DNA from 3 places in the Kineosporia sp. NBRC 101677 genome. Region 1 is predicted to be linked to each of the others. Evidence: predicted binding sites of a transcription regulator. Region 1 holds the regulator's gene; each other region holds the start of a gene.
The links. Region 1 encodes HrcA, which represses chaperone genes, less so after heat shock. Its sites were predicted from a motif close to GNTNGCACTCGGNNNNNCCGAGTGCNANC; they were not measured.
Positions count from the first base shown of each region.

Region 1 (9,870 bases):
TGGGAGTTCACGGCCTTGTTGCGCAGACGGCGCTTCTCGTTGGTGAGGTTGCGCTTCATCTGGGACTTGATGTTTGCCACTTGATCTTCTCTCGCGATCGTCTAAGTCTGGTCAACGGTCTGTAGGCACACCGGCAGCGCACTAGGTCAATGCGCAGACCTACCAGGCTACCAGCGATCCCGGAACGCCCGAACCAGCAGGCAGATGGGGGACGATGCGCGGATCCGGCCGGGGACATGGGACGATGGAGAGTCCGAGCAGTCCGTCGAGCCACACGATCGAGGTAGCGCAGCAGTGTCTCCGATGGCCCACACGGCGCCCGAGCCGTCCGCCACCGCTCCGGAACTCATCCGGAACTTCAGCATCATCGCCCACATCGACCACGGTAAGTCGACCCTGGCCGACCGGATGCTGCAGCTCACCGGCGTCGTCGAGGCCCGGCAGATGCGCGCGCAGTACCTCGACCGGATGGACATCGAGCGCGAGCGCGGCATCACGATCAAGTCCCAGGCCGTCCGTATGCCCTGGGAGGAGGACGGTGTCTCCTACGCGCTGAACATGATCGACACGCCCGGTCACGTCGACTTCACCTACGAGGTCTCCCGGTCGCTGGCCGCCTGCGAGGGCGCCGTGCTGCTGGTCGACGCGGCCCAGGGGATCGAGGCGCAGACCCTGGCCAACCTGTACCTGGCGATGGAGAACGACCTCACCATCATCCCGGTGCTGAACAAGATCGACCTGCCCGCGGCCCAGCCCGAGAAGTACGCCGAGGAGCTGGCCAAGCTCATCGGCTGCGAGCCGGAGGACTGCCTGAAGGTCTCCGGTAAGACCGGGGTCGGCGTGGACGCGCTGCTGGCCCAGATCGTGCGGCAGGTCCCGGCCCCGGTCGGCGACCCGGACGCCCCGGCCCGGGCGATGATCTTCGACTCGGTGTACGACACCTACCGCGGCGTCGTCACCTACGTCCGGGTGATCGACGGCAAGCTGCACCCGCGTGAGCGGATCGCGCTGATGTCCACCAAGACCACCCACGAGCTCCTCGAGATCGGCGTCAGCTCCCCGGAGCCGACGCCGACCCGGGGCCTGGGCGTGGGGGAGGTGGGCTACCTGATCACCGGCGTGAAGGATGTGCGTCAGTCGAAGGTCGGCGACACCGTCACCAACAACGCCAAGCCGGCCAGCGAGGCGCTCGAGGGGTACCGCGAGCCGCTGCCGATGGTGTTCTCCGGTCTGTTCCCGATCGACGGCTCCGACTACGGCCCGCTGCGGGAGGCGCTGGACAAGCTCAAGCTGAGCGACGCCGCGCTGGTCTACGAGCCGGAGTCGTCGGTGGCCCTGGGCTTCGGGTTCCGCTGCGGCTTCCTCGGCCTGCTGCACCTGGAGATCGTCCGGGAGCGGCTGGAGCGCGAGTTCGGGCTGGACCTGATCTCCACCGCCCCCAACGTCATCTACCAGGTGACGATGGAGGACGGCTCGGAGATCACGGTGACCAACCCGTCCGAGTTCCCCGGCGGCAAGGTCAACGAGGTGCGCGAGCCGATCGTGCGGGCCACCATGCTGGCGCCGGCCGAGTACATCGGCTCGATCATGGAGCTGTGCCAGGAACGGCGCGGCTCGCTGCGCGGCATGGACTACCTGTCGGAAGACCGGGTGGAGATGCGGTACACGCTGCCGCTCGCCGAGATCGTGTTCGACTTCTTCGACCAGCTGAAGTCCCGCACCAAGGGCTACGCCTCGCTCGACTACGACACCGACGGCGAGCAGGTGGCCAAGCTGGTCAAGGTCGACATCCTGCTGCAGGGCGAGCCGGTCGACGCGTTCAGCACCATCGTGCACGCCGACAAGGCCTACTCCTACGGCGTGATGATGACCGGCAAGCTGCGCAAGCTGATCCCGCGCCAGCAGTTCGAGGTGCCGATCCAGGCCGCGATCGGGGCCCGGATCATCGCCCGCGAGAACATCAGCGCGATCCGGAAGGACGTGCTGGCCAAGTGCTACGGCGGTGACATCAGCCGCAAGCGCAAGCTGCTGGAGAAGCAGAAGGAAGGCAAGAAGCGGATGAAGATGGTCGGCCGGGTGGAGGTTCCGCAGGAGGCCTTCATCGCCGCGCTGTCCAGCGACGCTCCGACCGGAGACCGTAAGAAGTAGCGGTCGGCGGATGGATTCCGATCACGACGGTGCCGGGGGCCGGGTCAGCGCAGTCTCGGTGGTGTACGAGCTGCGCGACCTGCCCTGGAACAAGGCGGTGAAGCAGACGGCCATCGACAAACGTCCGGTGGCCGGCCCGGTCGAGGTCGGTCCGCTCGGGCTGGTGGGAGACACCCAGGCCGACCGCCGGCACCACGGCGGGCCGGGTAAGGCGGTCTACGCCTATGCCGACGAGGACGTCGCCTGGTGGGAGGCCGAGCTGGACCGGGAGATCAAGCCCGGTCTGTTCGGCGAGAACCTGCGCACCCACGGCATCGACGTGACCGGCGCCGAGATCGGCGAGCGTTGGTCGATCGGCGAGGACGTGGTGGTCGAGGTGACGATGCCGCGCACCCCCTGCCGTACTTTCGCAGAACGTATGGACGAGCGGGGCTGGGTCCGGCGCTTCAGTGTCGCCAACCGTCCGGGTGCGTACCTGAAAGTGCTTCAGACCGGTGCAGTCTCGGCGGGTGACGAGGTGCGGGTGCTGTTCCGGCCGGAGCACGGGATCGTGGTGGGCGATTTTCTCACCGGGGCCGATCCGGCGCGGATGCGCACGCTCATCGATGCATTCGCGGCGCTCGGGCTGGAACTGGATCCGGCCATCCGTCGGGTGGCCCAACGAGCAATCAGACGAGGTTGAGCAATGGCCGGTCCCCCTCCCGACGGTGAGCCCGCTCCGCTCGACGGTGCCCTCCCCGCCTCGGCCGCGGTCGGTGCTGCAGAGCGAGCCTTCGGGGTCTACCTGCACGTGCCGTTCTGTGCGGTGCGCTGCGGTTACTGCGATTTCAACACCTACACCGCGAAAGAGCTGGGCGGTGGGGCAAGTCAGGCCGCGTACGCCGGAACCGCTGTGCAAGAGCTCTCGTTCGCTTCCTCGGTGCTTTCCCGGGCCGGGGTAGCCGAGCGACCGGTCTCCACCGTGTTCGTCGGCGGGGGTACGCCCACTCTCCTGCCGGCCAGTGATCTGGCGTTGCTGATCTCTGGGGTACGCGACAACTTCGGGCTGGTGCCGGGCGCCGAGGTCACCGTGGAGGCGAATCCAGACTCCGTAACGCCCGATTCGCTGGCAGCGCTGGCTCAGGCCGGGGTAACGCGGGTCTCGTTCGGCATGCAGTCACAGGTGCGCCACGTGCTGGCCGTGCTCGACCGTACGCATGATCCCAAACGCATTCCGGATGTCGTGCGCTGGGCCCGGGATGTGGGGCTGTCGGTCAGTCTGGACCTGATCTACGGCACGCCGGGCGAGAGTCTGAGCGACTGGCGGGCGAGCCTGGAGGCGGCGCTGGCCTGTGAGCCGGACCATCTTTCGGCCTATGCGCTGGTGGTCGAAGCCGGCACGCGGCTGGCGGCCCGGGTGCGGCGCGGTGAGGTGAAGGCGCCGGATGACGACGACGAGGCCGACAAGTACGAGCTGGCCGACGAGCTGATCTCGGCCGCCGGGCTGACCTGGTACGAGGTGAGCAACTGGGCGCGTACCCCGGCCGATGCCTGCCAGCACAACCTGGCTTACTGGCGGGGAGACGACTGGTGGGGGGTCGGTCCTGGCGCGCATTCCCACGTCGGGGGAGTGCGTTGGTGGAACGTGCGGCACCCCACTGCTTACGCGGCGCGGATCGAGGCAGGGGAGAGTCCGGCCCAGGGGCGTGAGGTGCTCGACGCACAGGCCCGCCAGCTGGAAGAAGTGCTGCTGCGCTCCCGCCTGCGCGAAGGGCTTCCCCTGAAAGAAGCTGGGCTGCACGGAGACCCGGGCATCGTTCTGGCCGAGGTGCTGGCTAACGGGCTGGTCGAGCCGGAACCGGCCGTCCAGGGCACCGTGGTGCTGACCCGGCGGGGGCGGTTGCTGGCCGACGCTGTGGTGCGGGCTCTGCTTTCCTGAACTGATTTCCAACTAAGGACGCCTGTGAGCCTCTGCCGCTCACAGGCGTCCTTAGTTGGTTGGTCAGCTCACGAAACGGCGCGTGAACGGGTACCGGTAGCGATCACCGCGCAACGCCGCCACGGCGCCGATGACGGCGAACACGGCCGAGACCGCCCAGACCAGCGTGGTGAAACCGCCGAGGACGGGCAGGCGGTCGATCAGCGAAGCCAGGACGTAGGCGATCAGGATGCAGATCTGGAAGTTGATCGCCTCCAGGGCCTGCTCCTTGATGTAGGGGCTGCGGTCCTTGTACACGGCGTAGATCGCGACCGCCGGAATCAGCGGCACGACCGGGATCCAGGCCAGCAGGCCACCGGCGTGGGCCCCGGCCGCCCACTGGTTCGTCTCTTTCTGGGTGAGCGAGCCGGCCGGCGGACTGGTCACCCGAGGCTGGCTCGGCGGGTTCCAGGTGGATTGAGGCTGGGGCGAGGGCTGAGGTGAGGGCTGGGGCTGAGGCGAGGGCTGGGACTGCTCAGGCTCCGGGGGCGGCGTGCTGCGGTAGCGCCCCTGCAGGAAGTCGTCGTCGGGCGAGGGGTTCTGCTCGTACTGCCGGGCCTGCTGCGCCCACGGGTTCTGCCCGCCCATGCTCGAGGGCCGGTCGAGATCTTCCTGACCAGGGATGATCGATGTGTACTGCGTCGGCTCGTTCTCCTGGCTCATGGCCGGCCCCTTCCCCTGTCGACACGGCTGCACAGACTGAACGTCTCAGCCCCGCTCAACGATCCTGCTCGTCGGCGGTGACGAAGTCGATCAGTTCCTCGACCCGGCCGAGCAGGTCCGGCTCCAGGTCGGCGAAGCTGTTCACCGAGGCCAGGATGCGCTGCCAGCCCTCGGCCACGTCGGCCTGGTCGGCGTGCGGCCAGCCCAGCGCCTGCAGCACGCCCTCCTTCCAGGGCCGGCCGCGGGGGATCACCGGCCAGGCGGGGATGCCCAGGCACTTCGGCCGGACCGCCTGCCACACGTCGACGAACGGGTGCCCGACCACCAGCACGTGCTCACGCGCTCCGGCCACCCGGGTCACCGCGGCCGCCTCGTGCCACTCCTTGCTGCCGGCCACCAGGTGGTCGACCAGGATCCCGAGCCGCCGGCCCGGTCCGGGCCCGAAGTCCGCGACCGCCGCGGCCAGGTCGTCGACCCCGTGCAGCGGCACCACCACCACGCCCTCGACCCGCAGGTCGTGGCCCCAGATCTTCTCCACCAGCTCGGCGTCGTGCTTGCCCTCGACCAGGATCCGCGAGGCCCGCGCCACCCGGGCCCGGTGGTCGGTCACCGCCACCGATCCCGAGGCGCTGCGCAGGTTCACCGGCCGGACCGGACCGGTGGCAGCAGTTGAACCACCGACCCGTGGCGGAACCAGTTGCACCGCCACTCCGTCCACCCAGAAGCCCGGGCCGAGGGGGAAGGAACGGGTGCGGCCCTTCCGGTCCTCCAGCACGACCAGGTGCATGCCGCCGCTCTTCTCGGTGCGCACCACAGCCCCGACGAACCCTGTCTCGACGTCCTCCACCACCAGCCCGGGCTCGGCCGGCTCCGTCCTGAGCTGCGGTTTCTGGCGCGCACGGGCGAGCACGTCGCCAGCGTAACGATCGCCCGGAGGCGCTCCCGCGCCCTGTGGGCCACGTGCCGAACCGGGCATCCTGGGCAGACTGGGAACCATGGCGCGACCGTAGCCAGCGTCCGCCGAGAGACCTAGCCGACCCGCCGGGGACACACATCGGTGCCCGGAGGGCCGTAAACTGGCACTCCGGCGGCGTGAGTGCCAGGGTCTTCCGATCACCCGGAGACCCGGCGCAACGCCATGGATCGTGACTGAGAGGTGGGGTGGCATGAGCGAGGAACGCAAGCTCGCCGTGCTGCGCGCCATCGTCGAGGACTACGTGGAGACGCGGGAGCCGGTCGGCTCGCGCGCCCTGGTGGAACGGCACTCGCTGGGGGTGTCGCCGGCCACCATCCGCAACGACATGGCCGCGCTGGAGGACGAGGGGTACATCGCCCAGCCGCACACCAGCGCCGGGCGGGTGCCCACCGACAAGGGCTACCGGATGTTCGTCGACCGGCTCAGCGGGGTCAAGCCGCTGTCGCAGGCCGAGAAGCGGGCGATCCAGACGCTCCTCGACGGCGCCGTCGACCTGGACGACGTGGTGACCCGCACCACCCGCCTGCTGGCCCAGCTGACCCGCCAGGTCGCGGTGGTGCAGTACCCGTCGCTGAGCCGCTCCACGGTGCGTCACGTCGAGCTGGTGGCCCTGGAGGGCAACCGGCTGCTGGTCATCCTGATCACCAACACCGGCCGGGTCGAGCAGCGGATGGTGCCGCAGGCCGGCGAGGTCTCCGAGGCCACCCTGTCGAGCCTGCGCAGCCGGCTCAACCAGGCCGTCGCCGGCCGCCGCCTGACCGAGGTCAGCGACCTGGTCGCGGCCCTGCCCGAGATGTTCGCGCCGGACGAGACGGCCCTGGTCAGGGCCGTGATCGAGGCCCTCGAGGACTCGCTCGACATCGAGCGCGAAGAGCGCATCGTGCTGGCCGGCACGGCCAACCTGGCGCGCTCGGGCACCGACTTCGTGCAGACCATCGGCCCGGTCCTGGAGGCCATCGAGGAGCACGTCGTGCTGCTCAAGCTGCTCACCGAGATGGCCGACGGCGCCGGTGGCGTGGGCGTGCTGATCGGCCGCGAGACCGCGCACATCGGGCTGATGGAAGCTTCGGTGGTCTCCAGCGGTTACGCCTCGCAGGGGGAGGTCGTGGCGCGCCTGGGCGTGCTCGGCCCGACCCGGATGGACTACCCCAACACGATGGCGGCCGTGCGCGCGGTGGCCCGCTACGTCTCCCGGATCCTGGCATCGTGACCCATGCTGGGAGCCGGGCCGGCCCGACCCGCCGCGAATCCTGAAACCTGACCGCACCCTTCATTGCACCGACCTGGAGAGAACATCACCGCCGTGAGCGATTACTACGAGGTGCTCGGGGTTTCCCGGACGGCCAGCCCCGAGGAGATCAAGAAGGCGTACCGGAAGCTGGCCCGCCAGCTGCACCCCGACGTGAACCCGAGCGAGGAGGCCTCGGAACGGTTCAAGGAGGTCGGGCGCGCCTACGAGGTCCTCTCCAGCCCGGAGAAACGCCAGGCGTACGACAACGGCGGCGACCCGAACGGGGCCGGTGGCTTCGGCGCCGGGTTCGGCTTCACCGACATCTTCGAGACCTTCTTCGGAGGTGCCGCCGGGGGCGCCGCGCGGGGTCCGCTGCCGCGTCAGCGTCGCGGCCAGGACGCGCTGATCCGGATCGAGATCGACCTGTCCGAGGCGGCCTTCGGCGGCCAGCGCGAGCTGCAGCTGGACACCGCCGTGGTCTGCCCGGTCTGTTCCGGCAGCTGCTGCCAGCCGGGCACCCAGCCGCAGATCTGCGACGTGTGCAAGGGCCGGGGCCAGACCCAGCGGGTGGCCCGCTCGTTCCTCGGCCAGGTGATGACCACCCAGGCCTGCGTCGCCTGCCAGGGCTTCGGCACCGTGATCCCCAGCCCCTGCCTGGAGTGCTCCGGCGAGGGCCGGGTGCGCTCGCGCCGCAGCCTGACCATCAAGGTGCCCGCCGGGGTCGAGACCGGCACCCGCATCCAGCTCTCCGGCCAGGCCGAGATCGGGCCCGGCGGTGGCCCGGCCGGTGACCTGTACGTCGAGATCGTGGAGCGTCAGCACGCGGTCTTCACCCGGCGCGGCGACGACATCCACTGCACCGTCGAGGTGCCGATGACGGCGGCCGCCCTGGGCACGACGATCGAGCTGGAGACCCTGGACGGGGTGGAGAGCTTCGAGGTCCGTTCCGGCGCCCAGGCCGGCGAGGCCACCACCATGCGCGGGCTGGGGGTCACCCACCTTCGCGGCGGGGGCCGGGGCGATCTGGTGGTGCACCTGGCGGTGGTCACCCCCACGAAGCTCGACGAGCAGCAGGAAGAGCTGCTGCGTCAGTTCGCCAAGCTGCGTGGCGAGGACCGTCCGGCAGGCCGGATGACTCCGGTGCACACCAGTGTGTTCTCGAAGCTGCGCGACCGCTTCTCCGGCCGCTGAGTCCAGAACTGAACCCAAGGACGTCTGTAAGCAAGTTTGTGGACGTCCGTGGGCGCCGGTGGGGTAGGGCCTTCGCGGCCAGGAAGATGAAGGCGGATTCATGACGCTGCCCAGGTTTTTCGCCGCGGAGGGCGCCCTGTCGGGGGTAGGCCCGCAGTCGGCCCTGGTGCTGGACGGTGAAGAGGGCCGGCACGCGGCCTCCGTACGGCGGATCCGAGCCGGGGAGACGGTCGAGCTGGCCGACGGCTCGGGTGTGGTTGCGCGTTGCGACGTCACCGCCAGCACCAAGGACCGGCTGGACCTGCTGGTCACCTCGGTCGAGCAGCACGAGCCCCCGGCGCTGCGGTTCGGCCTGGTGCAGGCGCTGGCCAAGGGCGGGCGGGACGAGCAGGCGGTCGAGACGGCCACCGAGGTGGGCGTCGATCTGGTGCTGCCCTGGCAGGCCGGCCGCAGCGTGTCCCGCTGGGAAGGGCCCAAGGTGGCCAAGAACGAGAAGCGCTGGGCCACGATCGCCCGTGAGGCCGCCAAGCAGTCCCGCCGTCCGCGCATCCCCGTGGTCGAGCCGCTGCGCAACACCTCGGCCCTGGCCAAGCGGCTGGCCGAGGCCGACCTGGCGCTGGTCCTGCACGAGGACGCGACCGTGCCGCTGGTCGAGGTGAAGCTGCCCGCGGCCGGTGAGGTGCTGCTGGTGGTGGGGCCCGAGGGGGGCATCGGGGAACCGGAACTCGCTGCTCTGACCGAGGCCGGGGCCACCCCGGTCCGGCTCGGCCCCGAGGTGCTGCGGACCTCCTCGGCCGGCCCGGTGGCGCTCGGGCACCTCGCCGCCGTCTCCGGGCGCTGGGCCTAAAAGGCGTCTGCGGCTGAAGAGGCTCGCTGCGGGGACGAGATGCGCTGTCACTGACGAGGTCTGCTGAGCTGGTCCACGCCCGCGATAGCGTGCCGCCTGTGACTGCTGACCCGGACTGCCTGTTCTGCAAGATCGTCGCCGGCGACATCCCGGCCGACATGGTCTACCGCGGCGACCGCGTGGTCGCCTTCCGCGACATCAAGCCCGCCGCCCCCACCCACATCCTGGTCGTGCCGGTCGACCACCACCCCGACGTGGTGCAGCTCGCCGCCCAAGACGAGCCGCTGCTGACCGAGCTGGTCACGGTGGCCGGGGAGATCGCCAAGGCCGAGGCCGGGGGCGAGTTCCGGCTGCTCTTCAACACCGGCGCCGGGGCCGGCCAGACCGTGTTCCACGTGCACGGCCACGTCCTGGCCGGACAGATCCAGGGCCTCGCGGGCTGAACCCCGCTCCGGGTCCGACTCTGATTCGGGGGTAAATCGGGGCGCCGTGGAATGGGGACGGCGGCTACGATCGTTGGCGTAAGCGCTGCCCACCAGCCGGGCAGCGAGCCGAACCCGGAAGGCGGGCGCAGCCCCAGCTCATGACGGAACCGAAGAGCGCTCCGCACAAGGGCGCGGAGGCCGTGCACCGGATCGTGGTGCCGTCCGAGGTCAACATGGTGGCCCTGCTGGGATCCCGGGACGAGGTTCTGCGGGCGATCGAGCGTGCCTTCACCCGGGCCGACGTCCACGTGCGCGGCAACGAGATCACCATCACCGGCCCGTTCGGCGAGGTGGCCCTGGTCGAGCGGCTGATCGACGAACTGCTCGCCGTCGTCGCCTCCGGCCAGGCCCTCACCCCGGACGCGGTGGAGC
Region 1 covers NZ_BSTA01000009.1:128,815-138,684, reverse strand. The annotation lists gene rpsT (30S ribosomal protein S20) at 1-80, opposite strand, end outside; gene lepA (translation elongation factor 4) at 304-2,148, shown strand; gene QSK18_RS25090 (MOSC domain-containing protein) at 2,159-2,830, shown strand; gene hemW (radical SAM family heme chaperone HemW) at 2,834-4,066, shown strand; gene QSK18_RS25080 (DUF4870 domain-containing protein) at 4,130-4,768, opposite strand; gene QSK18_RS25075 (DUF3097 domain-containing protein) at 4,824-5,744, opposite strand; gene hrcA (heat-inducible transcriptional repressor HrcA) at 5,935-6,954, shown strand; gene dnaJ (molecular chaperone DnaJ) at 7,048-8,166, shown strand; gene QSK18_RS25060 (16S rRNA (uracil(1498)-N(3))-methyltransferase) at 8,267-9,013, shown strand; gene QSK18_RS25055 (HIT domain-containing protein) at 9,172-9,456, shown strand; gene QSK18_RS25050 (PhoH family protein) at 9,597-9,870, shown strand, end outside.

Region 2 (9,870 bases), on a different contig from region 1:
GCGTCGCGGCTCTTCGGAGCACTGCACGGGTGACGAACGGCGCCGATTCGCGTTGTCTTCCCGTGCACCCATGCTAGTCACGATCGGAGGGTGCTCCTGACCCGTGGGCAGTGACCGCTCAGTCGGCGGACGAGGCCTGGGCCGGGCTGGTGTCGGACGACCCACCCGAGGAGGACCCGGTGTTGGTCGCCGGCGGATCGGTCTGGCCGCCGCTGCTGCCACTGCCGCTGCTCGTCGGCTCGCTGGCCGGCGTGGTGACACTGTGCGACGTGGAGGTGGGCGGCGCCGGCTCGTCGGTGGTGCTGGAAGGCGGTGCGCTGGGCTCGTTCTCGCCCCCGCTGCCCCCGCCGCTGGTGGTCGGCGCGCCGGTGGGCGTGGTGGTGGGCGGAGCCGAGGGGCTGGCGGTGACCGGGCCCTCGCCGGTCGGGGTGACGTCCGGGGTGCTGGTGGCGGCCACTGTCGTCGCCCCGGGCACGCTCGGGTCGTCGGGGTCGCCGGGCAGCTGAGTGGCCAACGTCTCGACCTGCTGGTCCAGGTCGGCCGTCTCGTCGTCGGGCAGTTCGGCGAGCATCTTGCGGGCGGTGTTCAGATGCTGCGCGGCCTGCTCGGGATCGCTGACCGCGAGCTCCTGGGCCAGGGCGAGCTCGGCCTGCGCCTGCTGCAGCTTGCTGTCGTTCGGGTCGGAGCGGTCGACGCCGGGCAGCTTGGCCACCACCGAGCCGACCCCGTTCAGCGGCGCCAGCGGGTCGCCCGCGACGGCAGCGCTGACGCCACCCCCGAGCAGGACCATGACGGCGATCGAGGCGGCCGCGACCGGGGCGGACACCTTGCCCGCGGCCACCCGCCAGCGCTTGCTGCGGGCCGCGGTGATCGGGGTGGGCAGGATCTCGGCCGGACCGGCGGTCAGGTCGTCGTCGTTGCCCTTCTCGCTCTTCTGCTCCGGCGAGGTGAGATCGATCAGGCTCTCCACCTCGAGGGCGGTGGGCCCGTCGAAGTACAGCGGGCGCCCGGCCAGGACCTCGACCAGGCGGGCGGTGGCCGGATCGGCCCCGGACTCGGCGTCGACGTCGCTCAGCAGCCGGTTCAGGGCCGCGGCGGTCGGGTCGAGCAGATCGTCGTCGGAGGGCCGGCGGGCAGCCAGCCGGTCGAGCAGCGCATCGGTCGCGGCGAGCTCGGAGAGGTCGGCGGTGGGCACCTCGGTGCCACCGTCCTTGTCGTCACCGGGGGCGGGGGGCGTCGTACTCATGCCGTCTCCGTCGCAGGAACATCGATCATGCCCCGCAGGCGCTGCATCGCCCGGTGCTGGGCAACCCTGACCGCCCCCGCGGTCATCCCCAGCGCCCGGCCCGTCTCCTCGGCCGACATCCCCACCGCCACACGCAGCACGAGCAGCTCGCGCAACTGGTCGGGAAGACGACTCAGGAGTTCACGGACCTGCTGCGCGTCACCGGCCCGCTCGGCCAGCTCCTCCGGCCCGGGAGCGGTCTCCGGGGTCTCCGGGACCTCCGCGACCGGCACGGCAGCACGGTAGAAGGCACGCTGGGCATCAGCCACCTTGTTGGCCGCAATCCGGTAGACGAACGCCTCGAAGGGTCGTCCTTCGTCCCGATAACGTCCAAGGGCCGAGAGCACAGCGATGCAAACCTCCTGCGCAACATCGTCCGCCGTGTGCTCCCCGCCGGGCATGCGCGAGAGTCTGGCCCGGCAGTAACGCCGCACCATCCGGTGAACGAGTTGGAGCAATCGTTCGGTGGCCGCGTCGTCACCCTGGACGGCGCGGGACGACAGCTCCTGGAAGTCTTCTGTGTCGTCCGGTGAAGACATCGCGACAGGAGGTCTCGGCGTTACACCTACGGCATTGGACTTGCCGCCCCGGACGGCCATTACTTCACCGTATCAGGCCCCACCGGAAGCCGACCGCAACGGCCTGAGCCCGGTCTGCGGCGCCCATCTTCCGAAAAAGCCTGCGAGCGTGCGTCTTCACGGTGTCTTCCGACAGGTAGAGCTCCTTGCCGATCTCGGCGTTGCTCCTACCTCGGCTCATTCCGGTGAGCACCTGCATCTCACGCTCGGTGAGGGGCGGGGCCGACACGTTCGCGTCGTTGCTGCGGGGGGCCGGGACCGTACGCCGGGCCAGGCCGTCGCTCAGGGCGTAGACCACCGTTGCCGCCACCTCCTCCCGGGACGCGTCCTTGACCAGGTAGCCGCGGGCGCCGCCGGCCACCGACCGGGCCACACCATCGGCGTCCTCGGCCATGGTCACCATAACCACGATCGCCTCGGGATGACGGGAGAGCAACCTCCGCGCCGCCTCGACGCCGCCGATCCCGGGCATCCGGACGTCCATCAGCACCAGCGAGGGACGCTCGACGGGCCAGCGCGCCAGCGCCTCCTCACCAGAGGATGCGTCCACGACCCGGGTAATGCCTGGAACTGAGGACAATGCCCTGTGCAAGGTCTCCCTGACCAGCGCAGAGTCGTCGCACACCAGAACCGTAGCCACAGATACACCTCACGAAACCTTGGCATCCCCCATCCGTGGGAGATGTCCCTGGTCCAAGGTTTCGACACCGGGGGCGGGGACTTGAGCCCCCGGGGCGATCATCCGAGCGGCGTCGGCGCACGTCGGGCGGGGTACGGGATGCGGCTAGGAGGGTGCGGCTGCAGGGCAGGGCGGGTGCCGTCGGGGGCGGCGTAGGTGCCGAACCATTGGACGCCCGCGAGCGGCAACGCGCCTCGGCCCACCTTCAGCGGTGGAGCCCCACACAGAACTGCTTACGGACGCTTGTGAGCCCACCTTTGACGGGCTTCGCGGCCGTCAGTTGTGCAGACCGCGCAGGACCTCGTCGATCGCCTCGATCAGCGAACCGGCCGTACGGGCGCTGGCCGGGATGGTGTCGGGCCGCCAGCCCGGCCCGGCCAGGATCACCGTGGGCGCGGGCCGCTGCCGACGCAGCATCTGCGCGTCGCCTGCGTCGGCCCCCGGCATCCGGGCGAACAGCACGATCACCGACGGCCCGGTGCGCCGCACCGACGAGGCCAGGGCGTGCGGAGGCAGCCCGGAACCCAGCATCCGGGTGGGCACCTCGTGCTCGGCCAGGGCCGCGGCCAGGGCGTGCAGCGGAAGCGAGTGGTAGTCCGAGTCGGCGCAGGCCAGCAGGACCATCGGGGAGTTACGGGTGATCCGGACATTCACCGCCGCGTTGCGGAACACCCCGAGGATCGCCTCGGAGAAAGCGTGCTCCACGTCGATGCCCTCGCCGGAGACCCGCACCCGCTCACCCAGCGCGCGCAGCACTGGCATGATCATCGAGTTCCAGGTCGGCACCACGCCCTGGCGCCGGATGCTCTCGCGCAGGATGCGGTGCGTCTCGAACGAGTCGAGCGCCATCGCGGCCCGGGCCAGACCCCGGCTCTGCGGCGTGCCGTCGGGCAGGGCCACGATCCGGCCGCCGCCGGACAGACCGCCCCGCGTGGTCTCGACCGAGCGCAGCGTGCCCGGCCAGTCTTCTTCGGCCTGGGGCTGGGGCTCGAACGGCTCGAGATCCAGCTCGTCCGGCTCGACCTCACGGGGCCCGCGCCAGGCCTGACCCCGGGCCGACCAGGCGGTGGGCTCCTCCTCGGACCCGACCCGCTCGTCGCGGCCGTAACCCCCGGCCAGCTCCACGTCGTCCAGGCCGGTCTCGTCGGGCAGGCCCAGACCGCGGCTCTTCACCTCGTGGTCGAGATCCACCTCGTCCATGAAGGAGCCGGGCGGGTAACGCTCCTCGTCCGGGTCGACCACCGGGGCCGGCCGGTTCGGGGCGACCGGGCGCGACTGGTCGAACGCCCCCAGCGCAGAGGCGTCGTACCCCTCGACCGGGGTGTGGTCGTCTTCCGGCTGGATCGGGCGGCCCTCGGGGCTGAGGGCGGTGGCCAGCGCGATCTTGGCGGCGTCACTGGGGGCGACGCCCTCCAGAGTGAGCCGGCGCATGACCATCAACCGGGCCACGTCGGCCGGTGAGTAGCGGCGGTGCGCGCCCGCCGTGTGGGCGGAGGGACCGAGGCCGTAACGGCGGTCCCAGGTGCGCAGCGTGGGAGGCGCGACGCCCAGGCGTCGGGCAACAGCAGCAACCGTAAGAGTCGGCGAGGGGGGCGTCGAACTCGCCTCCGTCACGTCGATCGGACCTTCGACGGGCTCTTCAGCTCCGGTCCCGGCCTGCCGAGACGTTTCTGACACTTCACCCGCCCCCTGGCACTAGAGAAACAGACACTAACTCACATCGCCTCCCGGCGCCGCCTGAGTCGAACAAGTGATGAAGCGATGACCCTTGAACAACTCTTGAAGCGGTACCTCGGGCTCGATTACCGATTCAAAGGTAGTTCACTCGCCCTTCAAGCGCGCACTGAGACGGCCGATGCATCTACTGCCAGGCCCTTCGTGGTTTCGGCGAAGTGCCGGACCGGCACCTCAACAGTTCAGCATCCGGCCGGACGGCCGGATGAGGTCCTTCGATCGGAATGGTGTGTCCATGATGGCTGAGATCTCGCGTCTTCCCGGGCCCGTTGCCGACCTGTGGGAATGGCAGCTCGAAGGGGCCTGCCGGACCGCGGATCCCCGGGTCTTCTTCCACCCCGAGGGCGAGCGCGGCCCAGCCCGCAGGCAGCGCGATGTGGCGGCCAAGTCAGTGTGCGCGCGGTGCCCGGTCCTGGAGCACTGCCGCTCGCACGCACTGCAGGTGCGTGAGCCGTACGGCGTGTGGGGCGGGCTCACGGAGGACGAGCGGGAGAACTTCTACGCGAGCGAGAGCCCGCTCGCGCAGCCGCAGACCGCAGCCAGTTAGTCCTTGTCCGAAGCGGGTTGCCGGGTTCCCGGGCCGGGGACGCGTCCCCGGTGAGCTGACCGATCCAGGCGCGCCACCCGTCCTCAGTTCGCCTTGTGCGGGCGGGCCACGATGACCGACTGACGCCCGGCCACCCGGGTGAGCACGATCGTCGCCTCGTTCGGCCCGGCCAGCCGCAACTGCTTGCGCAACTGCTCGGGCTCCACCGCGGTGCCCCGCTTCTTGATCGTGAGCCGGCCGACCCCCCGGTCGCGCAGGTAGGTGCGCAGCGACTTGAGCTGGAAGCCGAACACGTCCTCGACCGCGTAGACCTTGGCCAAAGGCGTGTACTCGGTGCGGTCGGCAGTAATGTAGGCGATGGTCGGGTCGATCAGCCGGCCGCCGATCTGGTTGGCCACCGCGGCCACCAGCCCGGCCCGGATCACCGCACCGTCGGGCTCGTAGAGGAACTGGCCCACCTTGCCCACCTCGGCGGGCACCGTGTCGGCCATCGAGCTGTCGTTGATCTCGGCGCCACCGCCGGCCGAGTCGAGCACCAGCGCACTGCGCCGCACCCCCTCCCGGCGCACCTTGCCGAACCACAGCCCGCACTCCACCACGTCACCGTCGACCGACACCCACTGCGCCTCGGTGTCTTCCGGAACCAGGTGATGCGGCACTCCGGGGGCAGTCTTCATGCCGACCGCAGGCAGCCGGCCGGCCAGCTCACGTACGAATGACAGCGGCGGATTCCCGGTGCGCGGGTCGAGCAGGCGCCGGCCCGAGGCCTCCCGCCGCGCCGGATCGAGGAAGGCGCCGTCCAGGTCGTCGATGCGCGTGGTCATCGCGTCTTCGTGCCGCACCACGGCCTCCGGCCAGTGCCGCAGGTTCACCGTCGCGATGGCCGCCGTGACCTCGTCCTTCTCCACCGCCACGACCTCCCGGTCGAGCGTGGCCAGGGCCATCGAGTCGGCCCCGACGCCGCAGCCCAGGTCGCCGACCCGCCGGATCCCGGCGTTGGCGAAACGCTGGGCGTGCCGGGCCGCGACCGGAAGCCGGGTGGCCTGCTCCAGACCCGTCGGGGTGAATAGCATGCCGTCGGCGAAGGGCCCGAACTTGGCCCGCGCGGCGGATCTGAGGCGCGACTGGGTGAGGGCGGCCGCGACCATCTCCGGCGGGTGCCCGTCGCGCCGCAACTGCTCGCCCAGGGTCATCGAGGTGGTCTCGTCGTAGGCCGGCAGCGACTCCAGCAGAGCCCATCCGTCGGAAGTCAGCAGCGTCGCGATACCGGTCAGATCCACCGGCGGATTCTCCCACGCGCCGGACGCCCCCGATCGCACCGGCGGCGCGCCGGACTTTGGCACTCGGGTTGACCGAGTGCTAACGAGCGTTCTAGATTCAACCTGGCACTCTCCCCTGGAGATTGCCAGCAGCAAGATCCCTCAGCAGGGCTCCGATCGGCACCCGCGACGACGGTCGATGTCCCGCTGGGACCCCAGTCCTTGTATTTTCATCGACGTTCCGAGAAGGGGAGGTCCGCCAGTGTCGGTCTCCATCAAGCCGCTCGAGGACCGCATTGTCGTCAAGCCGCTGGACGCGGAGCAGACGACGGCTTCTGGTCTCGTCATCCCGGACACCGCCAAGGAGAAGCCCCAGGAGGGCGAGGTCCTGGCGGTCGGTCCCGGGCGCTTCGACGACGAGGGCGAGAAGCGCATTCCGCTCGACGTCAAGGTCGGCGACACGGTCCTCTACAGCAAGTACGGCGGCACCGAGGTCAAGTACTCCGGCGAGGAGTACCTGATCCTCTCCGCCCGCGACGTGCTCGCGATCATCGAGAAGTGATCTGATTCGCCCTCGCCCCGGTCCGCCCTCACGGCGGCCGGGGCGTTCGCGTCTCCCGCCAGAACCGTCCTCGAACGGCCTAGAACCCAAAAAGCACACCTCGATCCAAGGGACTTGACCCATGGCAAAGACTCTCGAGTTCAACGACGACGCCCGGCGTTCGCTGGAGCGCGGTGTCGACGCGCTCGCCAACGCCGTCAAGGTGACGCTCGGCCCGCGCGGCCGCAACGTGGTGATCGACAAGAAGTGGGGCGCTCCCACGATCACCAACGACGGTGTGACGATCGCCAAGGAGGTGGAACTGGACGACCCGTACGAGAACCTGGGCGCCCAGCTCGCCAAGGAGGTCGCCACCAAGACCAACGACGTCGCCGGTGACGGCACCACCACCGCGACCGTGCTGGCCCAGGCGATGGTGAAGGAAGGCCTGCGCAACGTGGCCGCCGGCGCCGCCCCCTCCAGCCTGAAGCGCGGCATCGACGCGGCGGTGGAGGCGGTCAGCACCAAGCTGCTCGACACCGCCCGCGAGATCGAGGGCAAGGGCGAGATCGCCCACGTCGCCACCATCTCGGCGCAGGACTCGGTGGTCGGCAACCTGATCGCCGACGCGTTCGACAAGGTCGGCAAGGACGGCGTGATCACCGTCGAGGAGTCCTCCTCGGCCGGGACCGAGCTGGACTTCACCGAGGGCATGCAGTTCGACAAGGGTTACCTGTCGCCCTACTTCGTGACCGACACGGAGCGGATGGAGGCCGTCCTGGAGGACGCCTACATCCTGATCCACCAGAACAAGATCTCCTCGATCTCCGAGCTGCTGCCGCTGCTGGAGAAGGTGCTGCAGGCCGGCAAGCCGCTGCTGATCCTGGCCGAGGACGTGGACGGCGAGGCGCTGTCCACCCTGGTGGTCAACAAGATCAAGGGCACGTTCAACGCGGCCGCGGTCAAGGCGCCGGGCTTCGGCGACCGCCGCAAGGCCACCCTGCAGGACATCGCCGTGCTCACCGGCGGCCAGGTGGTCAGCCCCGAGATCGGCCTGAAGCTCGACCAGATCGGCCTCGAGGAGCTCGGCCGCGCCCGCCGCGTCGTCATCACCAAGGACGACACCACGATCATCGAGGGCGCCGGCGAGCGCTCCGAGGTCGAGGGCCGGATCCAGCAGATCCGCGCCGAGATCGAGCGCACCGACTCCGACTGGGACCGCGAGAAGCTCCAGGAGCGCCTGGCCAAGCTCGGTGGCGGCGTCTGCGTCATCCGTGTGGGTGCGCACACCGAGGTGGAGCTCAAGGAGAAGAAGCACCGCATCGAGGACGCCGTCTCGGCGACCCGCGCGGCCATCGAAGAGGGCATCGTCTCCGGCGGTGGCTCGGCCCTGGTCCACGCCGTCGCGGTGCTGGACGACAACCTCGGCCTGACCGGCGACGAGGCCACCGGCGTGCAGATCGTCAAGCGCGCCGCCGCCGAGCCGCTGCGCTGGATCGCCGAGAACGCCGGCCTCGAGGGCTACGTCGTGGTCCACCGGGTGCAGGAGGGTGGCGTGGGCACCGGCTTCGACGCCGCCGCCCAGGAGTACGGCGACCTGCTGGCCAAGGGCATCATCGACCCGGTCAAGGTCACCCGCTCGGCGCTGCGCAACGCCGCGTCCATCGCGTCGATGGTGCTCACCACCGACACGCTGGTCGTGGACAAGCCCGAGCCGGTCGAAGAGGCCGCCGCGGGTCACGGCCACGGGCACGGCCACTGATCTGAACTGGTAGTTGCAGGCCCGGTTCCCGCTTCGGCGGGGGCCGGGTCTGTTTTTGTTTTCGGACGTTTGTGGCCTGCTCGGTTCTAGTCCGGGCTCGCAGTCGTCCCCGGCTTCAGAACCGCGAGTTGCGCTCGTGGTCGTGGTCGATCGCCGGTCACCCCTGGGCCGACAGGTGGGCGAACGTCCGTGGCTCAGGAAAGACTTCCAGGACCTCTGGCCACTGCTCCCATCCGTCCCAGTCCTGGTTCAGGGTCACCAGCCCATCCCTGAATTCGAGAACGATCGCGTCCAGGTCGTAGTGCTCCTCCAGCAGGACGCCCTGCGAAGTGTTGCCGCTCATGCCCAGCACCGCCTTCATCATGCTGCGGTGCACCCGGATCATCGTCTCGTCGCCGGAACGACTGAGGTCCTCGAATATCAGGGTCAGATTGCTGTCCAGGGCGAACGTGTTCAGAGCGGTTTCGCGATCCACTTCATCCGGCTCTACGGCGTTGACGAGCAGCTTGTCCACGTGCACAGACGGAATGTCGTTTTCACCGACCTCCACCGACCCGCCCAGGAGTTCTGCGACCTGGGCCAAGGAGTCTTCGAGAGGACGCTGTGCCGGGGTACGGATCAGCAGCATGAATTCGTAAGACATTGGTGAAACCCTTCCCGTTAAGGCCAGACCCTGCTGACTGCACCGTTCTTGACGGCCAGCACTTCCCGAAGACCACTCGGCGCCTTGCGGGCCAAGAACTCTCGCAGCTGGTCTTCCGAGAACTGGCTCTCGTCAAGATTGACCACGAATCGATCGGCCTGCCTCTTGCCGATCTTCTGGCGCATCTTGCTTCGAATATTCTCCAAGGGGGTCACACTACGCGGCGCGTAACAGCAGTAACCCGCTGGAACTCACGTCACTCGAAGACCCGCCGTGAGCAAGTGCCTGCACCCGCCCGATGGTTGCGGTTGCTGAGGAGTACGCCTCGGCCAGCACCGACTCCAGAGCCTGAAGATCAACGGTCAGCGACTCCGCTCGTTCGGCTGAGCCCCGGGCCCCCAACTCCAGGAAGACTTCATGTAACTCTGCAGCCAGGGAAACGGCCTCGCCGCCCAGCTGTTGTGACGCCGCAATGAGGTTCAGGCATTCAGCCTGGCGGTTCAGCAGATCCTCCAAGCGGCTCATCAGGTTGCCGCCCCCACAAGAGCCATCTGATTCACCTTCCGCTCAATGTGCTCTTCGGTAGTCAGTAAGTCAACGTCTGCGGCATCGAAGCAGAAGAGCCTTAGGACGACATTCCGAAGAATAGAAGGAGAGCACGGGACCAGCCGCTCAGGCGAGAGGCCCACGGGGCTCTCACCGGCGTCCTCAATGGGGTTTTCAGGCCTGGACGAGCGTGACCGGCATTGAACTGTCGGCGGGCAGGGTGAGGTCGGAGGGGGTGCGGCCGGTTTGGACCATGCGGGCGCCGAGAGCAGCCACCATGGCGCCGTTGTCGGTGC
Region 2 covers NZ_BSTA01000001.1:175,025-184,894, forward strand. The annotation lists gene QSK18_RS00770 (hypothetical protein) at 119-1,246, opposite strand; gene shbA (RNA polymerase sigma factor ShbA) at 1,243-1,824, opposite strand; gene QSK18_RS00780 (response regulator transcription factor) at 1,889-2,503, opposite strand; gene QSK18_RS36235 (MerR family transcriptional regulator) at 2,819-4,156, opposite strand; gene QSK18_RS00790 (WhiB family transcriptional regulator) at 4,515-4,823, shown strand; gene QSK18_RS00795 (THUMP-like domain-containing protein) at 4,907-6,103, opposite strand; gene groES (co-chaperone GroES) at 6,345-6,644, shown strand; gene groL (chaperonin GroEL) at 6,766-8,385, shown strand; gene QSK18_RS00810 (hypothetical protein) at 8,543-9,013, opposite strand; gene QSK18_RS00815 (hypothetical protein) at 9,046-9,213, opposite strand; gene QSK18_RS00820 (hypothetical protein) at 9,245-9,544, opposite strand; gene tsaD (tRNA (adenosine(37)-N6)-threonylcarbamoyltransferase complex transferase subunit TsaD) at 9,749-9,870, opposite strand, start outside.
Region 2: groES (co-chaperone GroES) is a predicted target of HrcA. The motif match lies at 6,159-6,187, and genes of this name have one in related genera.

Region 3 (9,870 bases), on a different contig from region 1:
CGTGCGCCTGCAGGTCGAGCGGCTGGTCGGACACGAGCGCCTGCCGGACCTGGCGGGCAGGCGGGTTGATCCGGCTCTGGTCGGGCTCGTGGTGTGTGGTCTCGGTCGGCACGCCACCAGCGTAGGCAGCTCAGGTAACGGTGTCGATGTCAGCCCCGGTGGCCAGATCGCCGGCCTCCACCAGCCGGACGTCTGTACGCCCGCGCAGATAGTGACGGGCGCCCACGTCGCCGGCGGCGGTGGCGATGATCCCGGCCCAGTGGTTGCGGCCGATCAGGACGGGGTGGCCGGGTTTTCCGTCGTAGATGACCCGGGCGAGGGTCTCCTGAATCAGAACAATGGACGGGTCGGGGCAACGATGTGCGGAGTTTTCCGTTGCGGGGTAACTGGTTTCGAGAAGACGGGCCACGACCGCGCCCGTCACATCGGGGGTGTCGACCAGCCCTACGATCGCTGCGTCGGGCGGCTCGGCCAGCGTGGTCAGAAAGCTGAGCCCGGCGCGCAGCGAAGCCGACATACCCTCGACCCAGTCGGCGGCGTGCACCCGAACAGCTCCGGCGGGCAACAGCTTTGCTACTTCCTCACCCGACGCCCCGGTGACCACGACAACCGGACCGCAACCAGCGTCCGTCATTGATCGGACGGCCAGCCGCACCCAAGGCACGCCGCGAGCATCGGTGACCAGCCCCTTGGGCCGGCCCATCCGTCTCCCCGCGCCGGCGGCGAGCACGAGTGCGGCAGTCCTCATCGACGTCCTCAGATCTCAGGCGGGAACAGCGAAGGGGCGGCCCTCCCGAAGGAGAACCGCCCCCACTGGTTCAGTGCTGGATCAGCGCTGATCAGGGCTGGATCAGAAGTCCATGCCACCCATGTCCGGAGCGCCGCCGGCCGGGGCCGCCGCCTTCTCCGGCTTGTCGGCGATGACCGCCTCGGTGGTCAGGAACAGCGCCGCGATGCTGGCGGCGTTCTGCAGCGCCGAGCGCGTGACCTTGGCCGGGTCGATGATGCCGGTCGCGACCAGGTCGACGTACTCACCGGTGGCCGCGTTCAGGCCGTGACCCGACGGGAGGTTGCGCACCTTCTCCGCCACGACGCCACCCTCGAGACCGGCGTTGACCGCGATCTGCTTGAGCGGGGCCTCGACGGCGACCTTGACGATGTTGGCGCCGGTGGCCTCGTCGCCGGTCAGCTCGAGCTTCTCGAAGGCGACGACCGAAGCCTGCAGCAGCGCGACGCCACCACCGGCCACGATGCCCTCTTCGACGGCAGCCTTGGCGTTACGGACCGCGTCCTCGATGCGGTGCTTGCGCTCCTTGAGCTCCACCTCGGTGGCCGCCCCGGCCTTGATCACCGCAACACCGCCGGCCAGCTTGGCCAGACGCTCCTGCAGCTTCTCACGGTCGTAGTCGGAGTCGCTGGCCTCGATCTCGTTGCGGATCTGGGTCACGCGGCCGGCGATCTGGTCCGCGTCGCCCGAGCCCTCGACGATCGTGGTCTCGTCCTTGGTGATGACGACCTTGCGGGCCTGGCCGAGCAGCTCCAGACCGGCGGTCTCCAGCTTGAGGCCGACCGTCTCGGAGATGACCTGGCCGCCGGTCAGGATCGCGATGTCCTGCAGCATGGCCTTGCGGCGGTCGCCGAAGCCGGGCGCCTTGACGGCGATCGACTTGAACGTGCCCTTGATCTTGTTGACGACCAGGGTGGAGAGGGCTTCGCCGTCCACGTCCTCGGCGATGATCGCCAGCGGCTTGCCGCTCTGGATGACCTTCTCGAGCAGCGGCAGCAGGTCCTTGACCGTGCTGATCTTGCCCTCGACCAGGAGGATGTACGGGTCGTCGAGGACGGCCTCCATCCGCTCCGGGTCGGTCACGAAGTAACCGGAGATGTAGCCCTTGTCGAAGCGCATACCCTCGGTGAGCTCGAGCTCGAGCCCGAAGGTGTTGCTCTCCTCGACGGTGATGACGCCTTCCTTGCCGACCTTGTCCATCGCCTCGGCGATGAGCTCGCCGATGGCGGGGTCGGCGGCGGAGATGGACGCGGTAGCAGCGATCTGCTCCTTCGTCTCGACCTCCTTGGCCTGGGCCAGCAGCTCGGCGGAGACAGCAGCGGTGGCCGCCTCGATGCCCTTCTTCAGGGCCATCGGGTTGGCGCCGGCGGCGACGTTGCGCAGACCCTCACGAACCAGGGCCTGGGCGAGCACGGTGGCGGTGGTGGTGCCGTCACCCGCGACGTCGTCCGTCTTCTTGGCGACCTCCTTGACCAGCTCGGCGCCGATCTTCTCGTACGGGTCCTCGAGCTCGATCTCCTTGGCGATGGACACACCGTCGTTGGTGATCGTGGGGGCGCCCCACTTCTTCTCCAGAACGACGTTGCGGCCCTTCGGCCCGAGGGTCACCTTGACGGCGTCGGCGAGCTGGTTCATGCCCCGCTCGAGGCCGCGACGGGCTTCCTCGTCGAACGCGATGATCTTGGCCATCGTGTGGTGTTCCCTCCACGTGGGTGGGTTGTGACCAGGGAGATGCCCGCGACGGACGGAACGACGCCCAGCGGTCCTGTCCCGCCCGGCACCGGCCCTCATCCACCTGGCCGTACTCGCAAAGCTGTCACTCTCACGCGGAGAGTGCTAGTCCAATGATTAGCACTCGACCCTGGTGAGTGCAAACCTCCGGGGCCCGATCCGGGCACCGTTCTCCTGGAGTTCCACTGCGGGCGCAACACCTTCGGCGACGAAGACTGTCGGTGGCGGCTGGCAGCATGAGGGTCGTGGCGGGTGGTGCGGGCAACGGCGGCGTGACCAGCGGTGATGGCACGGGGGTGGTTGATGCGGGCGCGGGCGCGCGTGGGCTTGCGCGGTGGGTGCTGGTGGCACCGGCGGGGGCGGGTTTCGAGTTACTACCTATAGACGCGGTGGGCCAGGCGGCGGGGGAGGTCACCTGGGTAGACGACCTGGCTTTGGGGGTAAGCGCGCTGGAGCGCGAGGCCGCGCCCCGGTGGGTGTGGTGGCGCACGGCCGAGGTGTACCCGGCGCTGCTCGAGGCCGGCGTGCGGGTTCAGCGGTGTCATGACCTGGCTGCGGCGCAGAACCTGCTCAACACCTACGAGGGGGCTGCGTTCGTGCCGCCGCAGTCGGTGGTGCGCGAGTCGGCCGGCCGGTCGGAGCAGATCTCGCTGTTCGGTGACGAGCCGGGCAGTTCGGCGGGTGGGGCGGGCGTTGTCGGGACGACAGGTGGGCCCGATACGGCAGGGCACGAGGAGGAGGTTGGGCGAACCGAGAGCTCGGGCGGGCGCTGGGTGGGTACAGACGGTCCGGATCTGGATGCCCCGCAAGATGACCTTGTTCTTGGATCCCTCGTGACGGAGCAGACGCCACTCCCCTCCACCCGCGAGGCGCCGCAGGGCCTGGCCGAGCTGCAGCGTCTCTATGCCGGCCAGGTCGCGCACGTGGCTCGGGTGCGCCGTACCCACCCCGGTTTCGCGCTGCTCGTCGCGGCCGAGTCGGCGGCCGGCCTGGCCGCGGTCGAGATGGGGCGGGCCGGGCTGCCGTGGAGCGTCCGGATCCACGACGAGGTGCTCACCGATCTGCTCGGGCCGCGGCCTCAGCACCACGGGCGGCCGCCCAAGCTGCAGGCCCTGGCCGAGGAGGTGTCGCGGCTGCTGGTGCCCGGGGTCACCGGGCCGGGGCCGGCGATGAACCCCGACTCCCCCGGCGACGTGCTCAAGGCGTTCAAGCGGCAGGGGGTGCTGCTGACCAGCACCCGGGCCTGGGAACTGAAAGAGGTGGAGCACCCGGCGGTGGCTCCCCTACTGCGTTACAAGGAGCTGGCCCGGCTGCACGTGGCGCACGGCTGGTCGTGGCAGGGCCAGTGGGTGCGCAACGGGCGGTTCCATCCGGAGTACGTGCCCGGTGGGGTGGTCACCGGGCGCTGGGCCACGTCCGGGGGCGGGGCGCTGCAGATTCCCAAGGTGATGCGGGCCTGCGTGGTGGCCGAGCCGGGCTGTGTGCTGGTGGCGGCCGACGCAGGGCAGCTGGAGCCGCGCATCCTGGCCGCGCTCTCCGGCGACCGCGGCATGCTCGCCGCCACCGCCGACGCCGACATGTACACAGCTCTGGCCCGACAGGCGCTGGGCCGGCCGGAGGCGCGGAACGAGGCCAAGATCGGGCTGCTGGCGGCGATGTACGGAGCCCGGGCCAACACCCCGGCCATGGTGGCGCTGCGGCGCCGCTTCCCGAAGGCACTGGAGCTGCTGGAGCGCGCAGCGCGCACCGGGGAGGACGGGGGCATCGTGCGGTCAGTGCTCGGCCGCACCTGCCCGCCGCCGGATCCGACCTGGCAGGACGTGCCGCTGGAGCAGGCTCTGGCCCGTTCCCGGGCGCGGGGCCGGTTCACCCGCAACTTCGTCATCCAGGCCTCGGCCGCGGATTGGGCGAATGCATTGGTGGCCGGTCTACGACGCCGGCTGAGTGCTCTCTCCCCCGCCGCAGAACTGGTGTTCTTCCAGCATGACGAAGTGATCGTGCACGTTCCCGCCGCACTGGCCGAAGCCGCCGTTCAGGCCGTCGTGGACAGTGGCGCAGAAGCCACCGCTCTGGTTCTCGGAGATCGCGGTGTTCGCATCCCACTCGCGGCCGCACCGATCGCCTCTTATGCCGACAAGAATTAACCAGCGGTCGCATTCTTGGCATCCCACGGGGAGCGGTCGTAGCCGCCCCAATCACCGACCGTCGAATGCGTCAGGACGACGATATCCGGTTCGGCCGGTGACGAACCCGGGAATAGCCTTCCCGGCCCGAGCCGCACGAATTCCGGTTAACCGGTGGCAGCAATTGTTTCACCGCCGTTATCCGCATTGTAAAAACTGCGCAAACACACAAGGCCGTCCCCGGTGAAGTTCCGGGGACGGCCTTGGTGACGAGTCGGTTCACGAACCCTCGGCGGGGCTCACGAGAGACGAATCAGCTGGCGGGGCGCACGGCCTCGGCCTGCGGGCCCTTCTGGCCCTGACCGACCTCGAACTCCACCCGCTGACCCTCGTCGAGCGAGCGGTAGCCGTCCATCTGGATTGCCGACCAGTGGACGAAGACGTCCGCGCCACCACCGTCAACGGTGATGAAGCCATAACCCTTTTCGGCGTTGAACCACTTGACGGTTCCCTGAGCCATTCCTACTCCTGCTTGCTGTAACTGCGGCGCGACTCGAGCACTGCACACGAGCCGGGTCTCACGCTCGCCGGACCTCCCCCAGGAGGGCTGGTCCGGGATGGTCCAACGTGCGGGCCTCTGGCGTGAAGCTGGAGAGGACATTGCTCATCGAACTGTTCGACCGATGCCTACAGTAGCGCCTGAATCGAGCACGCGGGAGATACCAACTCTTAGCGACCTTCGTGAACCGCACTTAGGCTGAGCTCATGCGATCTCCGCGACGGCGCGTAGGACCGGAACCCGGGATGCGTTCCCGGGGTCGCCGGGGCGGTTATGTAGAGGCTCCGAGTCGGGGTCCGACAAGCCGTCCACTGTTGATCCGAACCCGTCGGGCAGTGAATTGGATGAACCTTTCAACACCTGTCGGATTGGCTCTCGCCCGGGCCGGCCGGGCCCGGATCGAACACGGACCGTACGGGCTCCTGCTGGCCTGGGACTACCGCAGCGGCCTGCTTCCGGTGCGCGGGCGGGCGATGACCATCGGCGACGTGGTCCTGCTCGGGATACCGGAATCGGCGCTGGTCAGAAGACCGAATCTGCTGCGCCACGAGGCCCGCCACGCCGGGCAGTACGCCCGCTGGCTGGGCCCGCTGGGGTTCCTGCCGGCCTACGGCCTGGCCTCGCTCTACAGCTGGGCGCGCACCGGTGATCCCGCGCTGCGTAACCACTTCGAGAGCCGGGCCGGGCTGCTCGACGGGGGTTACATCCACCGCGCCCACCCGACGGAGGCCGGCTCTGCGGAGCCCGGCCGGGACGGGTCTTCCCACGACTGAGGCGAACCCGAAGGCGGACGCACCGCGGTCGGCGAGCACCGACGTCCGAAATCTGGTTCTGTCGGTGAACGGTCGTGCCCCTTTGGGCCGAACGGGTTACTGGGTGTCTTCGCCGAGCACGACGGTGATCTTGCCCGGGTTGACCTCGGAGCTCTCCGAGATCTCACCCAGCCCCAGCGCCTTGCGCACGGCGTTGGCCGAGGGCTTCATCTCGTCGCCCTCGTAGTAGATGGTCGTGACCGGCAGGTCCTTGTTGTTGGAGTTGCCGGTGCGCTCCACCGACCAGCCCTTGCCCTCGAGGTCGGACTGGAACTGCTTGGCCAGGCCGGAGACGCTCAGCGAGTTGAGCACGATCAACGGGATGGTCTTGTCGACCTTGCTGCCGTCGCCCTCGCCCTCGGAACCGGTGTCCTGGCTCTCCTCGGCGGCCGGGCTCGACTCGTCGGCACCCTGGTCGTCGTTCTTGCCGTCGCCCTTGCCGTCGCCCTTGTCCTCACCGGCCGACGCGCTCGGGGCCGCGGTCGTGTCCGCCCCCTCGTCGAGTGCGCCCGTCGAGGCGCTCTTGTCGTCGGAGGCGCGACCGCCCACCACCGTGTAGACCGCACCGATCACCAGCAGCACGACGGCGACCCCGGCGACTACCGGCAGGATGGCCGCAATCGCCTTCGGCCGCGCACGGTGTGCACCGCGGCGGCTCGCCTCCACCGGGGCGGCGGAGCGGTCGTCGTAGCCCGGAGGCCTCGTGGCGGTCATCGCATGACTCCCAGAACTATGGAACGAGCACCGCCCGGTTCAGGGGTGCCCGACGGCCCGAGACTACCGACCCGGTCCGGCCCGACGAGGTAACTCGGCCCGCGATATCGGCCCGGACTGCCCCGTCCGATGCACTGTGGTGCTCAACCGTGAGCGTCCAGTGACCGAGCGGAACCGCTCCGGCGACGCATCTGGCGTACGCGCCGCAGCCGTTTCACCAGCATAGGGTCGGCCGCCAGAGCCTCGGGTCGGTCGATCAGCGTATTCAGGACCTGGTAGTAGCGGGTCGCGGGCAGGTCGAACAACTCGCGGATGGCCTGCTCCTTGGCCCCGGGGAAGCGGAACCACTGCCGCTCGAAGGCCAGGATCTCGGCCTCACGGGCGGTCAGCGGGCCTGCTCCGGCGGCCTCGGGCTCGGTGTCCATGCGGCTCACTCTAGAACCGGACCCTGAGCGTGTCATTCACACCATGCTGTCCAGAATGAGGTCGATGTCCGCCTCGGTGGTCTCCGGATTGACCACCGCCAGCCGGGTGCAGGTCTCGCCGGCGTGGGTGGTCGAGACCACGAACCCCTTGTCCTGGGCCAGCAGCTGCTGCGACCAGGCCCGGTAGTCCTGCGGGGTCCAGCCCACCCGCCGGAAGCAGACCACTGACAGATCGGGCTCGTGCAGCAGTTCCAGCTGGGGCCGCTCGCGCACGCTCTGCGCAGCGTGGCGGGCCACCGTGAGCGTGCGCTCGACCGCATCGGTGTAGGCCTGCGTCCCGTGCGTGGCCAGGGAGAACCAGAACGGCAGGCCGCGGGCCCGCCGGGTCAGGCCGACCGCGTAGTCGGAGGGGTTGATCTCGTCCCCCTCGGTGACCACGTCGAGGTAGCCGGCCCGCTGGGTGTGGGCGGCCCGGGCCAGGGCCGGGTCGCGGTAGACCAGGGCACAGCAGTCGAACGGGGCGAAGAGCCACTTGTGCGGATCCACCACGAACGAGTCGGCCCGCTCGATGCCGTCGAACCGGTGCCGCACGCTCGGTGCTGCCAGCCCGGCCAGCCCGTAGGCACCGTCGACGTGGAACCACAGGCCCAGCTCGGCGCAGACCGCCCCGACCGAGTCCAGGTCGTCGACGATGCCGAGGTTCGTGGTGCCGGCCGTGGCCACCACCGCGAAGACCCCGTCGTGCCCGGCCCGGGCCAGCGTCTCGCGCAGCGCGGTGCCGGTCAGCCTTCCGTCCTCGCCGACCGGGACGCCGACGAAGTCCACGTCCATCACGTCGCAGGCACTGACGATCGACGAGTGCGCGTTCGCCGTACCCGCGATGGCCCAGCGTCGCGGTAGGTCGGCGGCCCGCTGCTGGCGCGCCCGGTAGCGCGCGGCGACCAGCGCCGACAGGTTGCCGTAGGTACCGCCCGGAACGAACACCCCGCCGGCGCTCTCGGGCAGCCCGGCCAGCCCGGAGAGCCAGGCCAGCGCCTGGTTCTCGGCGTAGACCGCGCCCGAACCCTCCATCCAGGTGCCCGCGTACAGGCTGGAGGCGCTCACCACCAGGTCGAACAGGGTGGCGGCCTTGGTCGGGGCGCACGGGATGAACGAGAGGTAGCGCGGGTGGTCGACGGTGATGCAGGCCTGGGCCAGCACGTCGCCGAACAGCCGCAGGGCCTTCTCCCCGCCCATCCCCTGCGCGGTGATCGTCTGCCCGACCAGGGCCTGCAGTTCGGCGGCGGTGCGCGGGGCGTCCAGCGGGACGTCTCCCATACTCATCCGTTCCCGTGAATAGCTCATCACGGCCTCGGCGAGGACCTCGGTGGTGGCGTCGTAGCGATGCACGGAGGTGCAGTCTAGGTTCGCCGGGCGCTAATGTCGGCCAGCGTGACGCGCCGACCTCTCGCTGACCAGATCGACCCGGGATGGGCGGCCGCCCTCGCCCCGGTCGAGGACAAGATCGCCGAGATGGGCGACTTCCTCCGGCAGGAGATCGCCGAGGGCAGGACGTACCTGCCCGCCGGGCCGAACGTGCTGCGGGCGTTCAAGCAGCCGCTCGACGAGGTGCGGGTGCTGATCGTGGGGCAGGACCCGTACCCCACGCCCGGGCATGCGGTGGGCCTGTCGTTCTCGGTGGCGCCCGACGTGCGGCCGCTGCCGCGCAGCCTGGTCAACATCTACAAGGAACTGCACGACGACCTCGGCATCGAGCCGGCCAAGCACGGCGACCTGTCGAAGTGGGCCGAGCGGGGCGTGCTGCTGCTGAACCGGGTGCTCACGGTCGCGCCGGGCGCGCCCGCCTCGCACCGTGGCAAGGGCTGGGAAGACATCACCGCGCAGGCCATCCACGCCCTGGTGGAACGGGACGAGCCGCTGGTGGCCATCCTCTGGGGCCGGGACGCCCGGTCGCTGGCGCCGGCCCTGGAGGACATCCCGCGGATCGAGAGCGCGCACCCCAGCCCGTTGTCGGCCAACAACGGCTTCTTCGGCTCCAAGCCGTTCAGCCGGGCCAACAGCGAGCTCGAGGACCTGGGCGCCGAGCCGATCGACTGGTCTCTGTAGAGGGATCCGAAACTGATGACGCCGGTGGGCACCTCGGGTGCCCACCGGCGTCATCAGTTTCTCAGTGCTGTAGTTCGACCGACCCGTACAGCGTGGTGCGCTGGCGGGCGGGGCGGTCCAGGTACTCGGAGATGTCTTCCAGCTCCTCGACCGTCTTCAGCGAACCGTACTGCGAACCGGCCATTCTCGAGATGGTCTCCTCCATCAGGGTGCCGCCCACGTCGTTGGCGCCGGCCTGGAGCATCGCCCGGGTGCCCTCCACGCCGAGCTTGACCCACGACGTCTGGATGTTGTCGATCCGCCCGTACAGAAGGATTCTGGCGAGCGCGTGCACCACCAGGTTGTCGCGCATCGTGGGCCCCGGCCGGGCCACCCCGGCCAGGTAGATCGGGGCGTTCTGGTGCACGAAGGGCAGCGCCACGAACTCGGTGAAGCGGGCCTGGCCGTGTTCCATGCTCTGCTCCTGCAGCCGGCCCAGCAGCATCAGGTGCCGGGCCCAGTGCGAGGGGTTGTCCACGTGGCCGTACATCATGGTCGAGGAGGTGGGCAGGCCGAGCTGGTGGGCGGTGGTGACCACCTCGATCCACTCCCGGGTGGGCAGCTTGCCCTTGGT
Region 3 covers NZ_BSTA01000002.1:211,606-221,475, reverse strand. The annotation lists gene QSK18_RS06520 (molybdenum cofactor biosynthesis protein MoaE) at 1-70, opposite strand, end outside; gene QSK18_RS06515 (nucleotidyltransferase family protein) at 131-748, opposite strand; gene groL (chaperonin GroEL) at 851-2,476, opposite strand; gene QSK18_RS06505 (bifunctional 3'-5' exonuclease/DNA polymerase) at 2,755-4,662, shown strand; gene QSK18_RS06500 (cold-shock protein) at 4,955-5,161, opposite strand; gene QSK18_RS06495 (hypothetical protein) at 5,545-5,973, shown strand; gene QSK18_RS06490 (LytR C-terminal domain-containing protein) at 6,070-6,726, opposite strand; gene QSK18_RS06485 (DUF3263 domain-containing protein) at 6,870-7,151, opposite strand; gene QSK18_RS06480 (pyridoxal phosphate-dependent decarboxylase family protein) at 7,188-8,540, opposite strand; gene QSK18_RS06475 (uracil-DNA glycosylase) at 8,571-9,257, shown strand; gene QSK18_RS06470 (bifunctional FO biosynthesis protein CofGH) at 9,319-9,870, opposite strand, start outside.
Region 3: groL (chaperonin GroEL) is a predicted target of HrcA. The motif match lies at 2,635-2,663, and genes of this name have one in related genera.